One region of the Pseudomonas fragariae (ex Marin et al. 2024) genome, then DNA from elsewhere that is predicted to be linked to it. Evidence: riboswitches for the same ligand, from Rfam matches in the RefSeq annotation. Region 1 holds a riboswitch; each other region holds the start of a gene.
The links. A riboswitch is a leader RNA that binds a small molecule or an ion and turns the genes downstream of it on or off. The one in region 1 is predicted to bind cobalamin.
Positions count from the first base shown of each region.

Region 1 (3,267 bases):
GTCTCGACGGGGCAGTAAACGCTGGTGTGGCTTTTCAGGTAATGGATCATGGCGGTGCTCAGCGCAAAGGCAACGATGACGAAAAAGAAGTCCAGCCGGTGCCTGCGTGCAAAGCGCAGGAAGGTGCCCAACCGAGAGCCCGTCAGCCGTCTCGCGAGGCGCGAATCATCATATTTTTCCAGCAACGGCCAGACAAAGGACAGCATCGCACCGATGATCGCCAGTTCCCCGGTCCAGTTCGGAAGAATCCGCGCCCATCTGTGCGTGATGTTCTCGAACAGATGACTCTGGCCGACGGGAAACACCCCGGCCGTCGAATCAAAAAACAGATCAGTCAGTTGCCGGTCGATCGTGGTCAGGTCGAAAGTAACGAAGACCAGTAGAGCGAAAAACACCGGTACACCCAAGTTGATGCCGTAAAACCGCAGCCTGGCGCTGGAAGAGGTCGTCAATTGAATTGCTCGCTGTTGAGGTTTGCCCATTGCCCGGCATTCAGGGAGCCGAGGATTTTCGGCGGGTGGCTGCCGTCTATTTGTACGAAAAACGCCTGGGCGTACTCACTCGAGCGCTCGCCGCCAGGTACGCCGGCCTTGCGTTCGAACTGGTCGATGCAGCCACTGTGGGTCACCAGCACCATGTTCTCGCCGCTGACCTTGTGAGCCTGCACAGCCTTCATGAAGCCGCTGTCACAGTCGTTGATCCAGTCTTGGCCAGCCACCGCGTGCCCGGCCAACAGTTGCGCAGTCTGTTGCGTGCGGGTCTTGGGGCTGGCGATCAGGCGCGCGTGGTCCATGCCCATTTTCTGCAACCCGGCGCCCACCGCCAGAGCGGCGTCGCGGCCGTTGGAGGTAATGCCGTCGGCGTCGCTCATGCACGGGTTGTTCGAGCGGTCACAGCGTTCGGCATGGCGAATCATCACCACCACATCGCCTTGTCGCCAGTGCTCGCGGAGGCCGGAAACGCTCAGGTTGCTGCCCACCCCCAGGTCCACCACGTGCACGCCCGAGAAGGCCGCGTAGAACCACGCGCAGATAGCCGTAAGCACGACGGCAACAGACATCGATACGATGTGCCGATGCAATTTGTAGCGCTGACTGATGCCCGAACGGGGCAGTACATTCTTGTTGATTATCGTGTCGGTCAAGGGACCACTCCTGCCATGAACCTATGTCTGGCGTTGACCCAGGGAGTGCCCGAGGTCTGCGCCGCTCCCATGCAGGCAAGATAGGTTCAGCATCGTCCCGATGCAGTGAAGAAGATGTGAAAAACGTGTTGTGGCCCAGCGCCATATTTTTCACGCGAGCCCTCTGGAATGGGGCTTTGCGGTTTTACGGGCGTGAACATGAAGATAATTTAAGCGTTTTTCCGGAAAGTTCCGTGTCCATCGGGACGATTTTGACCTGGCCGGCGGTCTGCTGCAGCGGCGCTGCAAAGGATTAGCCACTAAAACGCTTATCGTTTACCATGCCGCGCGTCGGTTTCCGAGAGGAACTAACAGGGAATTCGCACGCCTTTCTCACCAGGCGAAAAACGAAACTGCCCCCGCAACTGTAGGCACCGAGCCTGCTCCATGACTGCCACTGGATCGTGATCCGGGAAGGCCGGAGCCTGGCGATGACGTGTCAGTCAGGAGACCTGCCGACCCGCTTCAACCCACTAACCGGCGGGGTGTCCGGGAAGGACATCCGCACGCGTCGGCATTTCCCGCCGTGCCCGGTCATCATCCGGGGATGTGTTTCCTGATGTGCATTGCGCCCTGGCACCTGCTCCAACGGAGACCGCATTCCATGTCGCTGCCCCGCCTCGCCGCACTCGCTGCCAGCCTGACGCTGTCCACCCTGGCCCTCGCCGCCCCCACTCAGTACCCGCTGACCCTTGAAAACTGTGGCGCGACCCTGACCTTCACGCATGCGCCAACCAAGGCTGTGACCATTGGCCAGGCCGGCACCGAAATGCTCTACGAACTGGGCTTGGGCGACAGACTGGTCGGCACTTCGCTGTGGTTCAACAATGTATTGCCACGCTTCAAGGCGCAGAACGACAAGGTCGAACGCCTGGCCGACAACGAGCCCAGTTTCGAGGCAGTGATCGGCAAGCGTCCGGAACTGGTGGCCGTGCAGCTGGAGTGGATGGTCGGCAAACAGGGCGCGGTCGGCACCCGCGAGCAGTTCCATGACCTGAAGATACCCACTTACATCCTGCCGTCCGACTGCGAAGGCAAGGACAATCTGGTCGGCGCCGATGGCACACGCCTGGAGCCGTTCCGCATCGAGACCATCTACAAGAGCATCGAGCAACTGGCGCAGATCTTCGATGTGCAGGATCGCGGCGACGCGCTGGTCACCGACCTCAAGGCCCGCCTGAGCGCGGCGATTGCCAACGTCAGGCAGAACAAGGCCAACGACGTCTCGGCGCTGTTCTGGTTCTCCAGCTCCGACCTTGCCAGCGACCCTTTCGTGGCAGGCCGCAAAGGCATTCCGGACTTCATGCTCAACAGCCTGGGCATGCGCAATATCGTCCAGTCCGACGAAGAGTGGCCAACCGTGGGCTGGGAAACCATCGCCAAGGCCAACCCAAGCATTCTGGTCATCGCGCGCATGGATCGCCGCCGCTTCCCGGCCGACGATTACCTGAAAAAAATCGAATTCCTCAAGACCGACCCGGTGACCCGCAACATGGACGCGGTCAAGCATGACCGGATCGTGATCATCGACGCCGAGGGCATGCAGGCTGGCCTGCGTCTGTTCACCGGGTTCGAGGAACTGGCTGACGCCGCCAACCGTTTCAACGCTGCCAAATGAGATTGCCGATAGCATTGAGTCATGTGCTCTGGGTTTCGGCGGTGCTGGTGCTGGCGATCATGATCGGGGCCGCGATCGGCGAAACCTCGATCAGCCTGAACGTGGTCTTTCAGGTGCTGGCCAACAAACTCTGGGCTGCCGGCTATGTGCTCGACCCTATCGACGAAGGCATCGTCTGGAACTACCGGCTGACCCGCGCCATTGTCGCAGCCGCCTGCGGGGCCGGGCTGGCGATCTGTGGTGTGGTGTTGCAATCGTTATTGCGCAACCCGCTGGCAGACCCGTATCTGCTGGGGATTTCCGCAGGGGCCTCGACCGGCGCGGTACTGGTCGCTATTCTGGGCTTCGGTGCAGGCGCAATCTCGATGTCGGCCGGCGCCTTTGTCGGTGCCGTGGCGGCATTTTCGCTGGTCGCCCTGCTGGCGCACTCTTCACGCGGCACCACGGCAGCCGGGCAGATCATTCT
Region 1 is NZ_CM184369.1:3,719,118-3,722,384, forward strand. It holds gene AC54XV_RS15885 (phosphatase PAP2 family protein) at 1-482, opposite strand, end outside; gene pmrG (lipopolysaccharide core heptose(II)-phosphate phosphatase PmrG) at 449-1,144, opposite strand; cobalamin riboswitch at 1,459-1,657, shown strand; gene AC54XV_RS15895 (ABC transporter substrate-binding protein) at 1,788-2,801, shown strand; gene AC54XV_RS15900 (FecCD family ABC transporter permease) at 2,798-3,267, shown strand, end outside.

Region 2 (3,267 bases), 660 kb from region 1:
TCTCGGCCACGTTGCTGTTGGAGCCCACGGTCACGTACAGCTTGCTGCCATCCTTGCTGGCGATGACGTTCTTGGTCCAGTGGTGATTGAGCGTGCCACCCGGCAGGTCGACCACTTCGGTCGCTTGCGCGCTGATCGAGGTCTGCCCGGATTCATACGGGAAGCTGATCAGGCGGTCAGTGTCGGCCACATACAGCTTGTTGCCCACCAGGGTCATGCCGAACGGCGAATTGAGGTTTTGCAGGAAAACCGTGCGCGTCTCTGCCACACCGTCCTTGTCCACGTCACGCAGCAAGGTGATGCGGTTGGCGCTGGGCACACCGGCACCGGCGCGGCCCATGACTTTTTCCATCACCCAGCCGCGAATGCCTTTGGAATCATCCGGTTTGGCGGGCGAATTGGTTTCCGCCACCAGCACGTCACCGTTGGGCAGCACATACAGCCAGCGCGGGTGGTCGAGGTTCTCGGCGAACGCAGCCACTTGTGTGCCCGGCGCGGCGACCGGCCTGGCGCCTTTTTCCCAGCCTACGGCAGGGGCGATGTTGACGGTCGGAATCAGCGTCTTGTTGGGCTCCGGCAGCTTGGGCGAGGGGCCTGTTCCATCCGAGACTTGCAGGCTCGACGACTCGCCGCAGGCAGCGAGGCCGCCGGCGACCAGCAGCAACACTGCGTAGTGGGGTCTGAGTTTGAACATGATCGATCTCCATTAACAAAGGCGTGGTCCAGTAACTGATAGAGGCACCGCCAACCCGCTAGGTTCAATCACGTTCCGCGGCGACGGTGTCGATTGACGCTCCCGGTCCAACCCTCTACCCTTCGCGGTTTGTTTCAGGTGCTCTGCAATCCTCGATTGGCAGAGTGAAACAGGGAAGCCGGTGTGGGTCGACAGATCCGATCCCGGCGCTGCCCCCGCAACGGTAAATGAGTCAAGGCTGTGCCTGACGCCACTGTGTTTCGACATGGGAAGGCGCGCAGCCGGGGTGACCCGCTCATGAGCCCGGAGACCGGCCTGAATCATTCAATGACATCACGGAGGGTGATGTTCTGTGCAGGGCGTTGCCGTGCTGTCCAGTGCTGTCCTTCCGTCTGTTGTCGCCTGCCCCGAGCGGAGAACCCAGATGAACGAATCCCCCGAACGCGACGAACGCCATCTGGCGCGCATGCAGCGCAAGAAAGCCTTCATGGACCAGCGTATTGCCAGCTCGCCCAACGAGTGCGGCCTGCTGCTGGTGTTGACCGGCAATGGCAAGGGCAAGAGCAGCTCGGCGTTCGGTATGCTCGCCCGGGCCATGGGCCACGACATGCAGTGTGGCGTGGTGCAGTTCATCAAGGGCCGCAACAGCACGGGCGAAGAAATGTTTTTCCGCCGTTTCCCCGAGCAGGTGCGCTATCACGTGATGGGCGAGGGCTTCACCTGGGAAACCCAGGATCGCCAGCGTGACATCGCCGCCGCTGAGGCCGCCTGGGCCGTGTCTCAGGAAATGCTTCGCGATCCGGCCATTGGTCTGGTGGTGCTCGACGAACTGAATATCGCCCTCAAACATGGCTACCTCGACCTCGAACAGGTGCTGAGCGATCTGCAGGCACGTCCGCCGATGCAGCACGTATTGGTGACTGGCCGCGGTGCCAAAGCCGAATTGATCGACCTGGCCGATACCGTTTCCGAGATCGGCGTGGTCAAGCACGCGTTTCAGGCCGGTATTCGTGCGCAGAAAGGTATCGAGCTGTGAACCCTTCATCATTGAGCGCATTGCAATGAGAGCCCCGCGTGATTGCCCGGCGGTACTGATCGCTGCGCCTGCCTCCGGGCAAGGCAAAACCACGGTGACCGCTGCACTGGCACGCCTGCACCGCAACCAGGGGCGCAAGGTCCGGGTGTTCAAGTGCGGCCCGGACTTTCTCGACCCGATGATTCTCGAGCGGGCCAGTGGCGCGCCGGTCTATCAACTCGACATGTGGATGGTCGGTGCCGATGAAAGCCGTCGCCTGTTGTGGGAAGCGGCTGACGAGGCCGACCTGATTCTGATCGAAGGGGTCATGGGCCTGTTCGATGGCACGCCGTCGAGCGCCGACCTGGCCCGGCATTTTGGCGTGCCGGTACTCGGTGTGATCGACGGCACGGCCATGGCGCAGACGTTTGGCGCACTGGCGCTGGGCCTGGCGCGCTATCAGCCTGATCTGCCGTTCGCCGGCGTGCTGGCCAATCGCGTCGGCACGGTACGCCATGCGCAGTTGCTGGAGAACAGCCTGACCGAAGGCCTGCGCTGGTACGGCGCCCTGTCCCGGGAGGTCGGCTTCGAATTGCCCAGCCGCCATCTGGGGCTGGTCCAGGCCAGTGAGCTCAATGATCTGGACGTGCGTCTGGACATGGCGGCTGCGGCGCTGGCCAGCACCTGCGAAGTGGCCTTGCCGCCGGCCGTGACCTTTACTGCGCCCGACCCGGTGCAGGTCGAGCCGCTGCTGCGCGGCATCCGCATCGCCATCGCGCGCGACGAAGCCTTTGCCTTTCTGTATGGCGCGAGCCTGGACCTGCTGAGGAACATGGGCGCCGAACTGAGCTTCTTCTCGCCGATCCATGATCGCGAGCTGCCCGACGCCGACAGCCTGTACCTGCCAGGCGGCTACCCGGAGCTGCACCACGTCGCGCTGGCCGCCAATGGCACGATGCAGGCTTCGATCAGGGCTCACCATATTGCCGGCAAGCCGATTCTCGCCGAGTGCGGCGGCATGCTCTATTTGCTCGAAGCCTTGACCGATGTCGAGGGCGTGCGCGCCGAACTGGTCGGCTTGCTGTCCGGTGAAGCGGTCATGCAGAAGCGTCTGGCCGCGCTGGCCTTGCAAGCCGTCGAGCTGCCCGAGGGCACGCTGCACGGTCACACTTATCACCATTCGCTGACCAGCACCGAGCTGCAGCCGATTGCGCGTGGCGTCAGCCCCAATGGCGGGCGCGGCGCAGAAGCGGTCTATCGCCTGGGTCGCCTGACCGCGTCCTACGTGCATTTCTATTTTCCTTCCTGCCCTCAGGCGATCGCGGCGCTGTTCAAACCATGACCGAGCAAGCGTTCAGCCCCGAAGAGCGGGCTGCGGTGTACCGCGCCATCGCCGAACGTCGCGACATGCGCCACTTCATCGGCGGCACGGTCGCGCCCGAGCTGCTGGCACGTGTGCTGGAGGCCGCGCATCAGGCCCCCAGCGTCGGGCTGATGCAACCGTGGCGCTTCATCCGCATCAGCGACCCGCTATTGCGCGGCAGGATGCAGGCGCAGG
Region 2 is NZ_CM184369.1:4,378,377-4,381,643, reverse strand. It holds gene AC54XV_RS18950 (PQQ-dependent sugar dehydrogenase) at 1-694, opposite strand, end outside; cobalamin riboswitch at 814-1,027, shown strand; gene cobO (cob(I)yrinic acid a,c-diamide adenosyltransferase) at 1,119-1,730, shown strand; gene AC54XV_RS18940 (cobyrinic acid a,c-diamide synthase CobB) at 1,756-3,051, shown strand; gene bluB (5,6-dimethylbenzimidazole synthase) at 3,048-3,267, shown strand, end outside.
Region 2: linked by a shared signal. The riboswitch ahead of cobO (cob(I)yrinic acid a,c-diamide adenosyltransferase) and the one ahead of AC54XV_RS15895 (ABC transporter substrate-binding protein) in region 1 are both predicted to bind cobalamin.

Region 3 (3,267 bases), 110 kb from region 1:
AGGGCTGATTGCCAAGGCAAATGTGGCCTGCGCGCTTTTCTGCCGTTCGATTAGCAGCGTGGCGGTACCGTCTCCCAGTTGCGCCGCCAGCGCCAGAGCCGAGCCTTCGGCGACGCCATGACAGCCAGTGCTCTGGAACACCTGCGCAGAACGGTGCGTGAGGTGCAGTTCCCAGGCCACCAGTTGCGCAGCGTTGAAGCACACCAGCGGCACTGCCAGTTGCCCGGCCAGCTCAAGCAGGCCGGGCTCGGTTTGTTTCAGGTCGATGGACGCCAGCGCGGTCACCCGGCCGATGTCCAGCTCAAGTGCCTGCAGGCTTTGCTCGAGCAGATCGCGCAACAGCGCAGCCGAGCAGCCGCGCCGACAGCCCAGCCCGGCCACCAGTGCTGCGCCGGGTTGAAGCGTCGCTGGATCAGGCTTGATGCAGGTCGACATTGTCGTTATGCACATCGTTTCTGCGGAACAGCCAGGCACTGATCAATCCCAGCGCGACCCAGAACAGCGCGTTGGTCAGCAGCGAGGCCATCATGAACTGCGATTCCAGCGCCTCGGGAGCAAGGCTTTCATGGACCAGCGGCTGTGGCGCGCCAAGCACATGCGGGACCAGCAAAATCGCCACACCCAGTGCTTTGAGCAGCCAGTTCTGACCGAACACCAGCAAGGCCAGCCCGGCGGCAGTCGACGCGGCAGCGCCGAGCCACCACAACTGCCGCTGGCTCAGCTCGGCCGCGGCTGTGCCTGGCAGTTCGGGTGGCAGGCCAAAGGTGGGGGCCAGCACGAACACGGCAAAACCCGCCAGCCCCCACCATGCGCCTTGCACGGTGCGACCCGGCGCGCGCAGGGTGTAAAGCCCGGCAAGCATCAGCGCAAAGCCCACCGCGACCACCAGGTTACCGCCAGTGGTGGATAGCACACGCTGCCAGCCGTTTTCGGGCTCCCAGGCCGCTTCTTCATGGGCATGGCTGTGTTCGGCCATCGCGCCGTCCGCGTGCTGATGCAGTTGCTCGGCAGGCGCGTTTTCGTAGGTCTCGGCCTGCTGGATCAGCGGCACCACCCACAGGCTTTGCAGCAGGGTCAGCAGCAGGGCGGCGAGCAGGCCGGTGAAACCTGCGGTATAGGCGATTCGCTTGAACAATGTGTGGCCCTCAATGGCAAGGAAAGGCAGCGCTGTGACGGGTATCGTGTGCCGCGTTGTGTACGGCCGCGATGTGCGAGAAACCGGCGAAGTACACCAGGCAGGCGCCGAGAAGCGCAGCGCTGATGGCGGCGGTCAGGCGTTGAATGCGTGTGGAGCTGGGTGCGGCGGCGTGGCTGCTGATGGTCGACATGGCGTTCCCTCTTGATGATCGGCAAGTGGGCCACGCGCAAAAGAACCTGCCGGCAGACGCCGGAGGTTTCAACTGCGCCCGCCCACCGCGGGTTTGTCATTGCAAGCATATCGGGCCGGTCTCCGGGCTCGCGAGGGGCCAGGACGTCAATGCGTCAAAGCCTGCAAGGTCACCTTCCCATGCCAGCGGCACAGTGGATCAGACCTACGCTCGCTTACCGTTGCGGGGGCAGCACCGGACTTGCTCGACAACGCGAGCGCACCGGTTTCCCGTTTCACCCCGTGAGGGGCACCCGAAACAAGGCGCACAGGAGAGCATGGGCGGCGGGGCAGCGTCAATCTGAACGATTGACCTGTCTGCAGTCACTGCGTAGCCTTGCCGGTTCGAGGTTCTCCCCGGGTAAAACATCACCCAGTGGAGCTAAGACGGGAATGCGGTACAAGCCGCAGCTGCCCCCGCAACTGTAAACGGTCATGTTCATTGCACAGCCACTGCTGCGGCGGGAAGGCGCGATGAATGCGTGTCGGCACATTATTGATTGCCTGCCGCACGCCGCCGTGAGCCAGGAGACCTGCCTCGAACGGGCCACACATGCTGCGGCCCTGGAGAATTCTCACTACAACCGGGCGGGGTGATCCGGTGGCGATCCGATCTGCGTGTCATGCATGCGGTTCTCGTCCTGTTTGCCCGCCGCATTGCCAAAGGGCACCTGATGAAAACACTGGCCAAGCTTCCCGTCACCATCGTCACCGGCTTCCTCGGCTCGGGCAAGACCACCCTGTTGCGGCACATGCTCGACAACGCCGAAGGGCGGCGCATTGCGGTCATCGTCAATGAGTTCGGCGAGCTGGGCATCGACGGAGAAATCCTCAAGCAGTGCACGATCGGCTGCACCGAAGAAGAAGCCAACGGCCGGGTGTACGAACTGGCCAATGGCTGCCTGTGCTGCACCGTGCAGGAAGAGTTCTTCCCGGTGATGCGCGAACTGGTCGCGCGCCGTGGTGACCTGGACCATATCCTGATCGAAACCTCGGGGCTGGCGCTGCCCAAGCCGCTGGTCCAGGCTTTTCAGTGGCCGGAAATCCGCAACGCCTGCACGGTCGATGCGGTGATCACGGTGGTCGACAGCCCGGCGGTACTGGCCGGTACCTTCGCTGCCTTCCCGGATCAGGTCGATGCGCAGCGCAAACTCGATCCCAACCTGGACCACGAGTCGCCCCTGCACGAACTGTTTGCCGATCAACTGGCCAGCGCCGATCTGGTGATCCTCAACAAGGCCGACATGATCGACGCCGAAGGTCTGGCGACGGTGCGTGCCGAAGTTGCCGAGGAGCTGCCGCCTGCGGTCAAGGTGATCGAAGCCAGCAGCGGTCGCCTGCCGATCAGCGTGCTGCTGGGTGTTGGTGCCGAGTCCGAGCTGCACATCGACGCTCGCAAGACCCACCATGATCACCACGACGATGACGATCATGATGACCACGATCACGACGCGTTCGATTCGATTTCCCTGAAGCTGCCGCAAGCCGATGAAAAAGTCCTGCTCGATGCACTGAATCAACTGGTGGTGCAACACGGCATTCTGCGTGTGAAGGGCTTCGCGGCCATTCCCGGCAAGCCGATGCGCCTGCTGATTCAAGGTGTCGGCACGCGTTTCGACAAGCACTTCGACCGCGCCTGGCGTGCCGATGAAGAGCGTGCCACGCACCTGGTGCTGATTGGTCAGGAGCTGGATGCCGCAGCCCTGCAAGCGCAACTCAATGCTGCGATTGCCGGCTGACCCATGCATTTACTGAGAACCCAGCCCGGCGGTTTCGTACCTGACGACAATATTGCCGATCTGGGCCAGACGCCGGCCGAGCTGGTGATTCTCTGCAGCGGCGACTCCAGCCTGGCGCTGCTGGCCGAAGCTGCCCGGCAGCTCCCCGAAGACTACCCCAGC
Region 3 is NZ_CM184369.1:3,611,426-3,614,692, reverse strand. It holds gene AC54XV_RS15500 (cobalamin biosynthesis protein) at 1-435, opposite strand, end outside; gene AC54XV_RS15495 (CbtA family protein) at 413-1,135, opposite strand; gene AC54XV_RS15490 (CbtB domain-containing protein) at 1,146-1,328, opposite strand; cobalamin riboswitch at 1,425-1,639, opposite strand; cobalamin riboswitch at 1,698-1,921, shown strand; gene cobW (cobalamin biosynthesis protein CobW) at 2,041-3,105, shown strand; gene cobN (cobaltochelatase subunit CobN) at 3,109-3,267, shown strand, end outside.
Region 3: linked by a shared signal. The riboswitch ahead of AC54XV_RS15490 (CbtB domain-containing protein) and the one ahead of AC54XV_RS15895 (ABC transporter substrate-binding protein) in region 1 are both predicted to bind cobalamin.